2 regions of the Hydrogenophaga sp. L99 genome follow, and region 1 is predicted to be linked to the other one. Evidence: predicted binding sites of a transcription regulator. Region 1 holds the regulator's gene; the other holds the start of a gene.
The links. The regulator LexA, encoded in region 1, represses DNA repair genes until DNA is damaged. The targets are predictions, from matches to a motif close to ACTGTATNNNNATACAGT.
Positions count from the first base shown of each region.

Region 2: a site for LexA is predicted at 5,414-5,431, ahead of recA (recombinase RecA). Genes of this name have one in related genera too.

Region 1 is NZ_CM178972.1:1,304,361-1,312,153, reverse strand. Features, by position in the region: gene AC4QBL_RS06250 (asparaginase) at 1-620, opposite strand, end outside; gene lexA (transcriptional repressor LexA) at 765-1,451, shown strand; gene AC4QBL_RS06240 (hypothetical protein) at 1,592-1,957, shown strand; gene AC4QBL_RS06235 (D-2-hydroxyacid dehydrogenase family protein) at 2,247-3,254, shown strand; gene AC4QBL_RS06230 (hypothetical protein) at 3,357-5,507, opposite strand; gene AC4QBL_RS06225 (3-hydroxyacyl-CoA dehydrogenase) at 5,575-7,095, shown strand; gene AC4QBL_RS06220 (oxepin-CoA hydrolase, alternative type) at 7,212-7,793, shown strand, end outside.
Region 2 is NZ_CM178972.1:3,785,482-3,793,274, forward strand. Features, by position in the region: gene AC4QBL_RS18095 (DNA topoisomerase III) at 1-1,590, shown strand, start outside; gene AC4QBL_RS18100 (glutathione S-transferase family protein) at 1,628-2,272, shown strand; gene AC4QBL_RS18105 (sensor histidine kinase) at 2,376-3,851, opposite strand; gene AC4QBL_RS18110 (response regulator) at 3,991-4,665, opposite strand; gene AC4QBL_RS18115 (MarR family winged helix-turn-helix transcriptional regulator) at 4,816-5,349, opposite strand; gene recA (recombinase RecA) at 5,490-6,617, shown strand; gene recX (recombination regulator RecX) at 6,673-7,122, shown strand; gene argC (N-acetyl-gamma-glutamyl-phosphate reductase) at 7,223-7,793, opposite strand, start outside.

The sequences.
Region 1 (7,793 bases):
CACGCTGCAGGCCAGGGTCGAAACTGCCTAAGTACGCCCTCTTCCACGCAGCCCAGCGCGCCGGCGTCACCGGAATCAAAAGCGTCCACGCGGTAGGTGTGGACCTTGGCCACGTCCACGGCGCTGTGCACCTGACCGGCACACACCACCACCACGCCGAACGCGCCCGCCTGGCGCGCCACGGCCACCGCATCGCTCAGATTCTGAGGTCCGTCGGGCACCAGGGCCGTGGCTGGACGCATGGCGCAGGTCAACACCACCGGCTTGCCGGGCCGCAAGACCGACTGCAGAAAAAAGGCGGTTTCCTCAATGGTGTCGGTCCCGTGGGTAATGACAATGCCCGCCACCTCGGGTCGTTCCAGATGAAATGCCACACGCGCTGCAAGCGCCTTCCACACAGCAAACCCCATATCCTTGCTGTCGAGCTGAGCCACCTGCTCCACATCCAGCGGCAAGCCCTGCAACAACGGAACAGCGCCCACCAGATCGGCCACTGACACCTGGCCGGCCACGTAACCCACGTTGTCCCCCGCCCGGGCAGACTGCCCAGCAATGGTTCCGCCCGTGCCCAGAATCACCAGGCGTTTTTCAGCCTGCGCCTGCGTTTCATGAATTGCCACTTGCCAAGACTCCAAAACTGATTAAAAATACAGGTACTGGATAAGAACACAGTCGCTCTGAAAATGATCTTGGCGGCTGTACCGAATCCCTTCATTGCCAGATGCCGACTGCCCTCCTCGTGAGCGCTCTTCAAAAGGTCACCCATGCTTGAGTCCCAGCCCTATCCGCCCAAACTCACGGCCCGCCAGCAGCAGATTCTGGAACTCATCCAGACAGCCATTGCACGCACCGGCGCGCCGCCCACCCGCGCAGAAATTGCCACAGAGCTGGGCTTCAAATCGGCCAATGCGGCAGAAGAGCATTTGCAGGCCCTTGCCCGCAAGGGCGTGATTGAGCTCGTCAGCGGCACATCGCGCGGCATCCGCCTGCGCAGCGAAGACCTTCAATCCATCAACAACTCACGGGGACGCCAGCTTACACTGCCGCTCCCCAGCCTCGCCCAGCTGATGCTGCCTCTCATTGGCCGTGTGGCGGCTGGCTCGCCCATCCTCGCTCAAGAGCACGTGGACCAGACCTACCACGTTGAGCGCAGCCTGTTTCAACGCACACCCGACTACTTGCTCAAGGTGCGGGGCATGTCCATGCGCGATGTTGGCATCATCGACGGTGACTTGCTCGCCGTACAGGCCACCAAAGAAGCCAAGAATGGCCAGATTGTGGTGGCTCGCCTGGGTGAGGACGTAACCGTCAAACGCTTCATGCGCCGGCAACACCTCATTGAGCTGCACGCTGAAAATCCAGACTACAAGACCATTGTGGTCGAGCCTGGTGAGCCCTTTGAAATTGAAGGACTGGCCGTGGGCCTGATCCGAAACAGCTTCCAAGTCTGACCCGCAGGGGTTCACGTCGCCTCAGCAGGTGGCGGGCGTTTGGTCCGGAAGGCGGTTTTTGCACTGCCTGAACGGCACAACCCTGCGTTGGCGATTCCTTTAGCAATCCTGCCTGTGTTCAACCCCTTTTGGAGTTTCGCATGGGAATCCGTTTCACGACCAACACTTGGCGCGCGCCGCTGCAGCTCATCGACAGCTGGCTGCCCGCACCTACTGTGATTAAGCAAGCCAAGACCGCCCCGAAAGTTGTGCAACTGTTCACCCGCGCGGGCTGGCTCGGTCGCAACACCACCACAGCCGCTGCCGTAGCGGCAAATGACCCGACCAGCCCGCATGCGCCATCGGCGAACCGGCCATCTCGGGTGCGTGTGGTGCGCAACACCGACGCTGGCGCAAGTTGCCGAATGGACGCCCGCCTCGTGATCTCCGGTCGCATCAACGATGTGTGCGCCGAACTCGACAGGCTCGCTGCACTCGAAAACCAAGCACGCCGTCAGCGCGCCTGAGGGCCCTGCGCAACGACAAGCCAACGCCCACCCCGGCGATGCTGAACAAGTCATCCCCGGTGCATGCACCCCTTATCAGTAGGGGTTGCAAGGCGTGAACCGCAGACATAGCCGAGACAATGGCGGGTATTGACAGCGCCGCAAACTGACCGAGACGGAGATGCGCTCGCCGTGTAGACATTTCTTGAGCACCGCACTGAGGGCCGCACTGGTTGGAGCGCACTTCACAAGGTAACCAGGTGCGTACCGCACAGCAATCGCACTTGGGCATGCGGGCACAATAGAGCCCATGAATATTGTGATCCTTGATGATTATCAAGACGCTGTCCGCAAGCTGCGTTGTGCCGAAAAGTTGGAACCTTACCCGGCCAAAGTTTTCACCAACACGGTCAAGGGCGTGGGTCAACTGGCTGTGCGCTTGCGTGATGCAGATGTCTTGGTGCTGGTTCGGGAAAGAACGCAAGTCACGCGGCAGCTGATTGAAAAATTGCCGCGCTTGAAGCTGATCGCTCAGACTGGGCGCGTCGGCTCGCACCTGGACGTGGCGGCTTGTACCGAACGGGGGATTGCGGTGGCTGAGGGCGTGGGCTCGCCGGTGTCCACAGCTGAGCTGACCTGGGCGTTGATCATGGCGTCCATGCGCCGCATTCCCCAGTACGCAGCCAACCTCAAGCACGGTGCCTGGCAGCAGTCGGGCCTCAAGGCCGCGTCCATGCCCGTCAACTTCGGGCTGGGCATGGCACTCAAAGGCAAAACGCTGGGCATCTGGAGCTATGGACGCATCGGTTCTCTGGTGGCGGGCTACGGCCGGGCGTTTGGCATGCGGGTCATCGTCTGGGGCAGCGAAACATCGCGGGCTCGGGCGCTGTCTGACGGCTACGATGTGGCCACCAGCAAAGAAGGTTTCTTTGAAACGGCCGATGTGCTTTCGCTCCACCTTCGCCTGGGTGACAGCAGTGCTGGTTGCGTGACGCTGGAAGACCTTTCGCGCATGAAGCCCACCTCGCTGCTGGTGAACACATCCAGGGCTGAGCTCATTGCACCCGAGGCGCTGCTGGCTGGGCTGAACCGCGGGCGCCCCGGCATGGCAGCCGTGGACGTATTTGAATCAGAACCAATTCTTCAAGGGCACGCGCTGCTGCGCCTGGAAAACTGCATTTGCACACCGCACATCGGCTATGTCGAGCAAGACAGCTACGAGGCTTACTTTGCCTCAGCCTTTGACAATGTGGTCAATTACATCAAGGGCACACCCACCAACATCGTGAACCCGGGCGCCCTACAGGTTCGACGCTGATACCAAGCCATCGAGCTGGCAGAAATCGCGCATAAAAAAGCCGGGCTAGCCCGGCTTTTTCCCATCAGTCCGTTAGCTCAAGACGTCAAAGCACAACCAACCTCAAGCTTTGTCAGACGGCTTCGGAGCGGGCTTGACATCCTCATCGGTCATGAAGTCAAGCATCTCGAAATCAATCAGATTGTCCATCGGCTCACGGCCCGCGCTTCGTGGTGGCGGTTCTGGCTGGGCTGTTGGCTCCACCAGCACGGACACCTCCGGCAAAGAGGCTTCGAATGCTGAAAACTCTGACAAATCGTTCAAATCAACATCGAGACCCAGGCGCGGAGAAGCTGGCGGTGCGGTGTCAAAGGGCTCGGTATCGCGCCCCCCTGCGGCCTCAGCAGATGCAATGAGTTTTCCAGCGGCCTTCAACGGCTGAACAGCCGTGTGCTGAAAGTCGTTGGGCGCATGGGCTGCCGCCACATCGCGCTTGATCATGTCCTTGGCCATCGCATGCAACAGCAACAGCTCGCGGTAGGCCTCAAGGTCAAATACCTCAGAGTCGGGATCGTTAGGGTCCCGGAAGATGGATTGCTCGATGACATCCAGCACCCGGGGCTGTGGCCACAGCGCCTGAATACGTCCAAATGCGGTCTCGTAAGCCTCAAGACCAAGGCTCTCGTCTGAATACTGGTCAAAAGGAGGAGCCCCCGCATTGAATACGTGGTTGAACTCCTCGCGTGAACGCTCGTAGTCGGCTTTGCGTCCAAGACGGTGGTAAATCTTGAGCAGATCCAGATAGGCCAACGCACTGGGCTCATGGCTCTCGATGAGATGGCTGCGCAAGACTTGAATGGCCTGTTCGTCTTCACCCAGCGAAACGAAAAAGTCAGCCTGCTGCTGGACGTCGAACAACTCTTCGGTGGCAACCGAGCGCGAGGCGCCAATCATGCTGGGCGCAAAATCTCGCTTCTCTTTTTCTTCCCTCAAGGGTGCCGGTGCGCTTTCATCGAGCGGCGACAAGCTGTCTTGCCCCTTGCGAGCACCCTTGGCAGAAGCAGCTCCGCGCTTGTAGGCACCAAACGAAGATTCCCGGCCGAGGTCAAGATCCAAGTCAAGATCAACATCAAGGTCTTCTGGCGCCGCTTTGGACGCTGCTTTCTCAGCCTTGTTTCCGCCTTCAGAAGCCCACCAAGCCTTGACAGCGTCCGCCCCCGAAGCCTGATCGCGGCGGCGCCACAGGGCGGCCAATGCCATCAAGGCCAACAGCAGCGCAGCACCCAGCAGGTAGACCAGCCAGTTCATGTAGCGCTCGGCTTTGGCAGCCTCCAGTTTGCTGCTCAGCTCGGCAATGGCCGCCTTGCTTTGGTTCTCCGCATCGCGCAAGCCTTTTGACTCGGTCTCAAGCACAGACAGCTTCTGTGCATCGCTCAAGATTTCTTCGGGAGACGCGTTGATGGCCTTCCAGAGCAGCGCGGCAGCGGCTCGGGTTTCGTCGGATGTCGTGGGCTCGCTCAACAGCGAAATGGACATCTTGAGCACGGGATCGCGCTCAATCGCCAAACTCAGATCGACCGCCTCCAGCTGCAAACGCGGGGTGTTTTCTGCCGGGGGTGCCACGGGCCGACGCACCACGCTGGGCGCTTTGGGCCTGGGTGGACGAGCCACGGGCTGGGCAGACTGGACATCGGCCAATGGCCTGGCACTTGGCGCACGAACGGCTTGTTGATCGCCAACAATGGTGGCAGGGGCGGCGTCTGAGAGACCACGAGCACCTGCGGCAGTGCCGCCTGCAAGCGCAGCGTTTACGGAGGGCAAACGCTCAGGTGAAGCGAGGGAACCGGCTCCGACCCGGCCGTCTGTTGCGGGTGTAGGCGCTGGCTGTACCGCCGGTTCGGTGATCGGGTCCGCCAACAAAACGAATCGCCGAGTAAATGGCGTGTTGCACCCCGCCCTGACATACACGGTGACGATGGGCTCGTTCACGGCCTGAAAAGACTGGATCCGGACAAAACCTTCCGCTTCGGATGTTGTTTTTTGCGGCGTGCTGCGCACCTGGCTACCCGGCACCTGGGCGTCGCCGTAAAACACGTCTGACCCGATACACAAACCGCCAATGTCTTCGCCGGGTGCCAGCAAGACCTGTACCCTCACGTCCAACGGGCGGCCGATGACAGCCGCGCCACTGTGCCTTCCGAGCGTCACAGCGGCACTGCTCACCGCAGTTGATAGCAAAATACAGCCTACCCAGATCTGGCGCACGTCAGACATCCTTGTTTTCAATGTTGGAACATTTTGTCATGGCTTGCTCTGGCCGAAACCCGAATAACACTTTCATATGCAATCCATCTTTAAAACCGTGGGAATAGTTGGCACCGGTGCCATGGGCCGGGGCATCGCGCAAATGGCCGCGCAGGCTGGCAGCCAAGTGCTGTTGTTCGATGTGCAATCGGGCGCTGCCGAGGCGGCCATGAAGGCGCTGCAAAGCACCTGGCAAACGCTGCAGACCAAAGGCAAGCTCGATGAAAGCCAAGTGGGGACCTATGTCGCCAGGCTTCAGATCGCGGAATCGGTGGCCGCGCTGGCTTCGTGCGACCTGGTGGTGGAAGCTGTGGTGGAGCGACTTGACGTAAAACAACGTCTGTTTGCGGAACTCGAAGACATCGTGAGCCCAACGGCTGTGCTCGCCACCAACACCTCGTCGCTGTCGGTGACGTCGATTGCTGCCGCCCTGAAGCGGCCGGGCCAGCTCGCTGGTTACCATTTTTTCAATCCGGTTCCCCTGATGCGGGTGGTAGAGGTGATTGCGGGCCTGAAAACCAGCGATGTGGTCTGCCAGCAACTTACGGACTACACCCGGCAATTTGGGCATACCCCTGTATCGGCACAAGACACCCCGGGCTTTATCGTCAATCACGCGGGGCGCGGTTACGGCACCGAGGCCTTGCGTGTCGCGGGCGAACGCGTGGCCGATTTCGCCACCATTGACCGCATATTGAAGGACCAGATGGGCTTTCGGCTCGGTCCATTTGAGCTGATGGACCTGACGGCGCTGGATGTCTCGCACCCGGTGATGGAGTCCATCTACCGACAGTATTACGACGAACCCCGTTACCGCCCCAGCGTGATCACGGCGCAGCGCCTGGCAGGTGGTGTGGTGGGCAAAAAGGTGGGCGAAGGCTTTTACAAATACGAGGCGGGTGTGGCCCAAGTGCCCCCTGAGCCTGCTGCGCCGGTGGTGGCCGAACTGCCGCCGGTCTGGGTGTCGCCCAAGGCCGCCCGGCGCGCCGAGCTGTACCAGTTGCTGAAAAATCTGGGGGCCAGCATTGAAACCGGCGCTGCGCCGTCCAGCCAAGCGCTGATTTTGGTGGCGCCCCTGGGTCTGGATGTGACCACGCTCGCCGCCGTGGAGCGGCTGGACGCGACCCGCACGATGGGCATTGACATGATGCTGGACGACGCAGCCACCAAGCGCCGCGTGCTGGCGACCAACCCGGCCACCCGCCCCGACATGCGCGATGCGGCGCACGCCCTCTTCGCCCGCGACGGCAAGGCCGTCAGCGTGATCCGCGACAGCGGCGGTTTCGTCACGCAGCGCGTGGTGGCCACCATCGTCAACATTGCCGCCGACATGTGCCAGCAAGGCATCTGCACACCCGCAGACCTGGACGTGGCGGTGACACTCGGCCTGGGTTACCCCATGGGTCCGCTGGCCATGGGGGATCGCATCGGGCCCACCAATGTGCTGGAAGTTCTGTTCAATATGCAAACGGTGTACGGCGACACGCGCTACCGCCCCTCGCCCTGGCTGCGCCGCCGTGGCGCCCTGGGCTTGAGCCTGACGCACGAGGAGGAATAACGATCCCTGCGGCGCTTCGCGCCTTCACCCCAGGATGGAGCACACCGGCGGCCGGCACAGCCCGTTCCACGGTGTGAGCCCAGCCAACCTCTGCGAAATTTTTGAAAGGGTATCCCTTGACCGCCAGCCTCAAGAGCCACAGCCATGGTCAGACCATGGTGTTGACCATCAGCAACCCCGAACACCGCAACGCCCTGGGCCCTGACCTGTATGCCGCTGGCGTGGAAGCCCTCAACGTGGCAGAGAGCAGCCCCGAGGTCCGCAGCGTCGTCATCACCGGCGAGGGCAACCACTTCTGCGCGGGCGGCAACCTGCAGCGGCTGATGGCCAACCGCCAACAGCCTCCCGAGGTGCAGGCGCAAAGCATTGAGGGCCTGCACAACTGGATCGAAACCATCCGCGCCTTTCCCAAGCCGGTGGTGGCCGCGGTGGAAGGCTCTTGCGCAGGGGCAGGTTTTTCACTGGCATTGGCCTGCGACATGGTGGTGGCCGCGCACAACAGCGTGTTCGTCATGGCCTACAGCAACGTGGGTTTGTCCCCAGACGGCGGTGCCACCTGGAGCCTTATGCGCGCCATGCCAAGGGCCACCGCGCTGCAGTTGTTGATGGGTGGCGAGCGCATCTCGGCCGAGCGCCTGCAGCAGTTGGGCGTGATCAATGCGGTCAGCGGCACCGGTGAAGCGCTGGGCGATGCCCTG
Region 2 (7,793 bases), 1.7 Mb from region 1:
ACAGAAGGCAAGGTGCTCGTCAAGCCGGGCTGGATGGCCGTGTACGGCAAGGAAGCCGCCGAAGACGTGCTAGAGGCCAAAGAGGGCGACAAGGGCCAAAACCTGGTGCCGGTGCGGCCGGGCGAGACCGTGCGCACCGACAGCGTGGAGCCCAAGGGCCTGAAAACCAAGCCGCCTGCGCGCTATTCAGAAGCCACGCTGCTGGGCGCCATGGAAGGCGCGGGCAAGACGATTGACGACGACGAATTGCGCGAAGCCATGCAGGAAAAAGGCTTGGGCACGCCCGCCACCCGCGCCGCCACCATTGAAGGTTTGCTGACCGAGAAATACATCATCCGCGAAGGCCGCGAGATCATCCCGACGGCCAAGGCGTTTCAGCTCATGACGCTGCTGCGCGGCCTGGGCGTGGAAGAACTGTCCAAAGCCGAACTCACCGGCGAGTGGGAATACAAGCTCGCGCAGATGGAAAAGGGCCAGCTCAGCCGCAGCGCTTTCATGGCCGAGATTGCGCAGATGACCGAGCACATGGTCAAAAAGGCCAAGGAATACGACCGCGACACCATTCCCGGCAACTACGCCACGCTGCAAACGCCTTGCCCCAACTGCGGCGGCGTGGTGAAAGAAAACTACCGCCGTTACACCTGCACCGGCGCCGACGGCCAGTCGGACGGTTGTGGTTTCTCTTTTGGCAAGTCGCCCGCTGGCCGCACCTTTGAGCCCGAGGAAGCCGAAACGCTGCTCGCCGTCAAGAAGATCGGGCCGCTGGAAGGCTTCCGCTCCAAAGCCGGTTGGCCTTTCGTGGCCGAAATCGTGATCAAGTTCAACGAAGAAGACAAGAATTGGAAGCTTGAATTTGACTTTGGCGACGACAAAAAAGGCGAAGAAACCGGCGAGCTGGTGGACTTTTCAGCCAGCGAGTCGCTGGGCGCTTGTCCCAAGTGCGGCAGCCCGGTGCACGAGCACGGCGCCAACTACGTGTGCAGCAAAGCGGTGCCCACCGAAGCCCAGCCCACGCCCAGTTGCGACTTCAAGAGCGGCAAGATCATCTTGCAGCAACCGGTGGCGCGCGAGCAAATGCACAAGCTGCTGGAAACCGGCAAAACCGATCTGCTCGACAAGTTTGTATCCATGCGCACGCGCCGCGCCTTCAAGGCCTTCCTGGCCTGGGACAAGGAAGCCGGCAAGGTGAATTTCGAGTTTGCGCCCTCCAAGTTCCCACCGCGCAAGACCGCTGCTGGCGCGTCCGCGAAAGCAGCACCTGCCAAAAAAGCAGCGCCGGCGAAAAAGGCAGCCGCCAAGAAAACCGCGGCCACCAAAACCGCCGCCGTGAAGGTGCCCAAAGCGCCGCGCAAAACCACCCCCGGCGCCGGCCTCAAGCCCAGCGAGGCGCTGGCCGCCGTGATCGGCGCCGAGCCGGTGGCGCGCACCGAGGTCATCAAGAAGCTGTGGGACTACATCAAGGCCAACGGCCTGCAAGACGCCACCAACAAACGCAGCATCAACGCCGACGCCAAGCTCACCCCGGTGTTTGGCAAGCCGCAGGTCACCATGTTTGAACTGGCTGGCATCGTTGGCAAGCACCTGAGCTGAACCCCTTTTCATTCCCCCAAAACAAGGAGACTGTTCCATGAGCCTCAAGCTTTTCTTCGCCCCCGGCGCCTGCTCGTTTGTGCCGCACGCCATGCTCGAGCTGGCCGGTGTCGAGTTCGAACCTGTCAGCGTCAAGCTGCACAAAGGCGAGCAGCGCTCGGCCGAGTACCTGGCCATGAACCCACGCGGGCAGGTGCCGGTGCTGGTGGACGGCGGCGAGGTCATCACCCAGATCGTGACCATCTTGCTGCACCTGGACGCCAAGCTGCCCGAGGCCGGCATCCTGCCCGCCAGCGGCATGGCCCGCACCCGCGCGCTGGAAACGCTGACCTGGATGAACAACACCGTGCACCCCACGTTCACGCACGTGTTCATGCCGCAAAAATTCACCGACGACGAAGCGGCGCAGAACGCGATCCGTGGCTTTGCCGTGGCGCGTTACCGCGAGCTGCTGGGCGAAATCGAAACCCTGGCTGCCCAGGCCACGCCCTGGATGGCGGGTGAAAAGCCCGGTGCGCTGGACGCATATGCCCTCACGCTGCTGCGCTGGGGTGGCTACGCCGGCATTGATCCCACCGACTTTCCCAAGACCTGGGACCTGGCTCAGCGCTTTGCAGCCCTGCCAGCCGTAGCGCGCGCGGTGGAGCGCGAGAAGCTGCAGCTCAACGTCTACAAAGCGTAGGCCATCGCCCCCACGCTCCGCCGCTGCGCGGGGGCTAGGGCCTGCCTTGGGGCGGCCCGGCGTCTGGTCCGGTTGCCCTACAGCTCTGGCGCTGTAAAGAGGCTTATTCCTGCGGCGGCTGCTTGGTGGGTGCGAAGCGCACCGACACCAGCAGGCCGCGGTTGGGTTGGTCGGGGTGGGCGTCGTCCATGTACACGCTGGCGCCGTGCTGCTGGGCTATTTCATGCACGATGGCCAGGCCCAGGCCGGAGCCGTCCACGTTGGTGCCCAGCGCGCGGTAAAACGGTTGCAGCACCAGGTCGCGCTCGTTTTCCGGAATGCCGGGGCCGTTGTCTTCCACCTGCAAAATCTGCACGCCGCTGAAGCGGTCAAGCAGCACCCGCGCCGTCACCACGCCACCCCGGCCTGAATAGTTGATGGCGTTGTCCACCAGGTTGCGCACCATTTCTTGCAGCAAGGTCGGGTTGCCGTCCATCATGCAGTCGGCAGGCACGTTGTCGGGGCCCTCGTAGCCCAGGTCGGTGCCATGTTCCAGTGCCCGCGGCACCGAGTCTTGCACCACGCTGGTGACCAGCTTGGCCAGGTCGATGCGGGCGCTGGGCAGTGTGCGGCCGGTGGTTTCGGCCCGCGCCAGGGCCAGCAGCTGGTTCACGGTGTGGGTGGCTCGCGCACTGGAGCGGGCGATCTGCTGCAGCGAACCGCGGATTTCAACCGGATCGGTTTCGCGCTGCGCCAGTTCGGCCTGCATGCGCAGGCCGGCCAGCGGCGTTTTCAGCTGGTGCGCTGCATCGGCCAGAAAGCGCTTTTGCGTGGTCAGCGAGGTTTTCAGGCGGGTCAGCAGGTCGTTGATGGACGACACCAGCGGTGCCACCTCTTGCGGAATGAACGACTCTTCAATGGGGCTCAGGTCGTCGGGTTTGCGCGCGCGGATGCGCTGTTCCAGCTCGTTCAGCGGCCGGATGCCACGCACCAGGGCCAGCCACACCAGCAGCACCGCCAGCGGCAGGATGACGAACTGCGGCACCATCACGCCCTTGATGATTTCGGTCGCCAGCGTGGAGCGCTTGCCCTTGGTTTCCGCCATTTGCATGAGCACCAGGCGCTGTGTGCCGTTGCCGCGTGACAGCCAGGTGTAGGCGACCCGAACCTCGTCACCGCGCACCAGGTCGTCACGCATCAGCACACGGCCCGGTTCGGGGGTTTCGTTGTCGCGCGGTAGAGGAAAATCGCTTTCGCCGCTGATCAGTTCGCCACGTGGGTCCACCACCTGGTAATACACCAGGTCGCTGTCATCGGCCCGCAGCAGGTCGCGCGCCTGTGGCGTGAGCGTGAAGCTCACCTTGCCGTCCTGGCTCACCACAAACTGCGTCAGCGCTTGCAGGTTGAATTCCAGCGCCCGGTCAAACGGTTTGCTGGCGATGCCCTGCGCCACAAACCAGGTCAGCGCCAGCGACAACGGCCACAGCAACAACAACGGCGTGAGCATCCAGTCCAGGATCTCGCCAAACAGGCTGCGCTGCTCACGCTGGAACAGCCCGAACGACATATGGCCGTTGTCTTGTTTCTCGGGTTCGGACATGTCAGGCGCGGCTGTTCATCGCAAACTTGTCCGGCGCGAAGGGTTCCAAGCCAGAGCACCGTGGAACCGGCTTTGCCAGGCCGCCCGTGCTGCCCGCTGGGGGGTGACGGGCTGCAAGCCCGGCGCGGGGGGTGCTCATCTACCCAGGGATCTTTTCAAGGCAGTAACCCAGGCCTCGCACGGTGGCGATACGGATGGGGCCTTTTTCAATCTTCTTGCGCAGGCGGTGTATGTAAACCTCGATCGCGTTGTTGCTCACCTCTTCGCCCCATTCGCACAAGCGCTCCACCAGCTGGTCTTTGCTCACCAGGCGCCCGGCGCGCTGCAGCAGCACTTCCAGCAGGCCCAGTTCGCGGGCCGACAGTTCCACCATGCGTCCCTCAATGGTGGCCACGCGCCCGGCCTGGTCGTATTCCAGCGGGCCGTGCTTGATGGTGTTGGTGCTGCCGCCCATGCCGCGGCGCGAGAGCGCTCGCACCCGGGCTTCGAGTTCTTGCAGCGAAAACGGCTTGGCCATGTAGTCGTCGGCGCCGTAGTCCAGCCCTTTTACACGCTCTTCCACGCTGTCGGCGGCCGTCAGGATCAGCACCGGCAGCGACGATCCGCGCGCGCGCAGGCGCTTGACCACTTCCAGCCCGTGCAGCTTGGGCAGGCCCAGGTCCAGAATCAGCAGGTCAAACTCGTTGTTCGTCATCAGCGCGGCATCGGCCTCGCTGCCACTGGCCACATGGTCCACGGCGGCTCCGGCGGCGCGCAAGCTGCGCAACAGGCCATCGGCCAGAACCTGGTCGTCTTCGGCAATCAAGATGCGCATGGGTGTCTCCTCTGGTCTGGCGGGCGGTTTTTATGCTGCAACGGACGGATCTCTTTGTGTCAGGGCGCACAAACGCCACACAACCAAGATCCGTGCCGGTCCATTTTAGGCTCCGGGCTGGCCCTTGGGCGCCTTTGGACCCCCGGGGTTTCACCGGGTCGCGGTGTGCCGGCGTGTGTCCACCGCCTCCGAGCCATAGGCCTCCAGGCCCAGCGCCACCACGGTGGCCACGTCGTTGCCCACCTGTGCCCGGAACTCGCTTTCTGCCTGCGCCACTGCCTGGCGAAAAGCTTCCAGCCACAGCAGCCCCGTGTCGGTGAAAACGATGCGGCGCGCCCGGGCATCCAGCGGGTCGGGTTCGCGCCGCACCAGGCCCCACGCATCGCATTGCGTCACCAGATCGCCCATGGCCTGCTTGCTCATGCCGGCCTGCTGGGCCAGATCGGTCAGGCGCGAGCCTTGCAGGCCCAGGTGGCGCGTGATGTGGATGTGGGCAGCCCCAATTTGCGCGCGTGCCGCCAGGTTGGACAACGCCAGCGGCACCTCCGCGTTGTGCGCCATCAGGTGCAACACCCGCTCGTCAAAACGGCGCAAGGCCTGGCCCATCAGACGGCCCAGGTGGCCCACGCGCCAGCGGTCGTCCGCACCTGCGGTGGTGTCTGTTGAAAAGGTCGGTTCAAACATGCCGCAAATAGTAAGGCAAACTGACCATAAATCTGGTGTTTGGCGTTTTACTTGGCTGTAAACTGCTGTTCAAGCATCCAGCCTGTACGCAAAAACACATGCTGGGAGCGACCACCCACTTACCCGCCCAGGAGCTTCAAATGGACGCAGCCGTCAAACCCAACCCCCTCAACAGCGAAAAAGCCAAGGCCTTGCAGGTCGCGCTGGCACAGATCGAAAAGCAGTTCGGCAAAGGCACCATCATGCGGCTGGGCGAGGGTGAGGTCATTGAAGACATCCAGGTCGTGTCCACCGGCTCGCTGGGGCTGGACATTGCCCTGGGCGTTGGTGGCCTGCCGCGCGGTCGGGTGATCGAAATCTACGGTCCAGAATCGTCGGGCAAGACCACGCTCACGCTCCAGGTGATCGCTGAAATGCAAAAGCTCGCCGGCACCTGCGCCTTTGTCGACGCCGAACACGCGCTGGACATCCAGTACGCACAGAAGCTTGGCGTGAATCTGCAAGACCTGCTGATTTCTCAGCCCGACACCGGCGAGCAGGCGCTCGAAATCGTGGACAGCCTGGTGCGCTCCGGCGCGGTGGACCTGATCGTGGTGGACTCGGTGGCCGCACTCACCCCCAAGGCCGAGCTCGAAGGCGAAATGGGCGACAGCCTGCCCGGCCTGCAGGCACGCCTGATGAGCCAGGCGCTGCGCAAGCTCACCGCCCACATCAAGAAGACCAATTGCATGGTCATCTTCATCAACCAGATCCGCATGAAGATCGGCGTCATGTTTGGCAGCCCCGAAACCACCACCGGCGGCAATGCGCTGAAGTTCTACGCGTCGGTCCGTCTGGACATTCGCCGCACCGGCACCATCAAAAAGGGCGAAGACGCCATTGGCAACGAAACCAAGGTGAAGGTGGTCAAAAACAAGGTGGCGCCACCGTTCAAAACCGCCGAGTTCGACATCCTCTTTGGCGAGGGCATCAGCCGCGAAGGTGAGATCCTGGACCTGGGCGCCAACAACAAGGTGATCGAAAAGTCGGGTGCCTGGTATGCCTACAACGGCGAAAAAATTGGCCAGGGTCGCGACAACTCGCGCGAATTCCTGCGCGAAAACCCCGACCTGCGCGTCGAAATCGAAAACAAAGTGCGCGCCTCGCTGGGTGTGCCGCTGCTGCCGGTGGATGAGCCCGCCGCCGCAGCCAAGGGGGCCAAAGCGGCCAAGGCAGACAAAGCCGAGAAAGCTGACAAGGCTGAGCGCGCAGCTCCGGCTGCCGAATAACCACCCTTGAACTTCCGCTGCCCGCACCTCGGCGTGGGCAGCGCCTATTCCCGCGATGGCCTTCGATCAAATTTCCCTCAAAGGGCGGGCCCTGCGCCTGCTGAGCGGCCGTGAGCATTCGCGTGCCGAGCTGGAGCGCAAGCTGCGCGCTCACGAAACCGAACCTGGCGAGCTGGCGCGGGCGCTCGATGAGCTGGAGGCCAAAGGCTTCATCAACGAGCAGCGCGTGCTCGAATCGGTGGTGCACCGCCGGGCCAGCCGCCTGGGCGCGTCGAGGGTGAAGCAGGAGCTGCAGGCCAAGGGGCTGGATCCCGCGGCGGTGGCCGACGCCGTGGCCGCGCTGAGAGGGACCGAGTTGGAGCGTGCACGCGAGGTCTGGCGCAAGAAGTTCGGCGAACCCGCCACCGACGCCGCAGGCCGCGCCAAACACATGCGCTTTCTACTGGCGCGTGGCTTTGGCTCCGAAGTTGTCCGCCGCGTGGTCTCAGGGAGTGACGACGACTGAATCACGCGGTTTCAAACAGGACTTGCGCAAAGCCGCAGGCGGTGCGAGCACACGATGGCACCCTCTAGAGGGAAAGCCGCGCAGCGGCGCAGGGGGGGCCTTAAACCCCGAGCATCAATTGAAGGTTTTGCACCGCAGCGCCGCTGGCGCCCTTGCCCAGGTTGTCCAGGCGTGCGATCAAGACGGCGTGGTGGTGACTGTCGTTGCCAAACACACGCAGTTCGAGTTTGTTGGTGTCGTTGAGCGCGGTGGCGTCGAGCTTGCCGCTCTCGGTGGCGGGTTCCACGCTCACCCAGCCGCCCGCGGCTGCGCTGGCCGCGTAGTGCGCCACCAGCGCATCCACCAGGTCGCTGGCCTTGGGTGTGCCCGGCAGCGTATCCAGGTGCAGCGGCAGCTGCACCAGCATGCCCTGGCGGAAATTGCCCACCGCCGGAATGAAGATGGGGCGGCGTTGCAGGCCGGTGTAGCGCAAGATCTCGGGAATGTGCTTGTGTGCCAAGCCCAGCGCATAGGCCTCGTGCAAGGGCGCTTCGCCCTTTTCATAAGCTTCGATCATGGTGCGTCCACCGCCCGAATAACCGCTGACCGAGGGCAGCGAGATGGGGAAGTCTTTGGGCAGCAGCCCGGCATCCACCAGGGGGCGAATCAGTGCGATGGCACCGGTGGCGTAG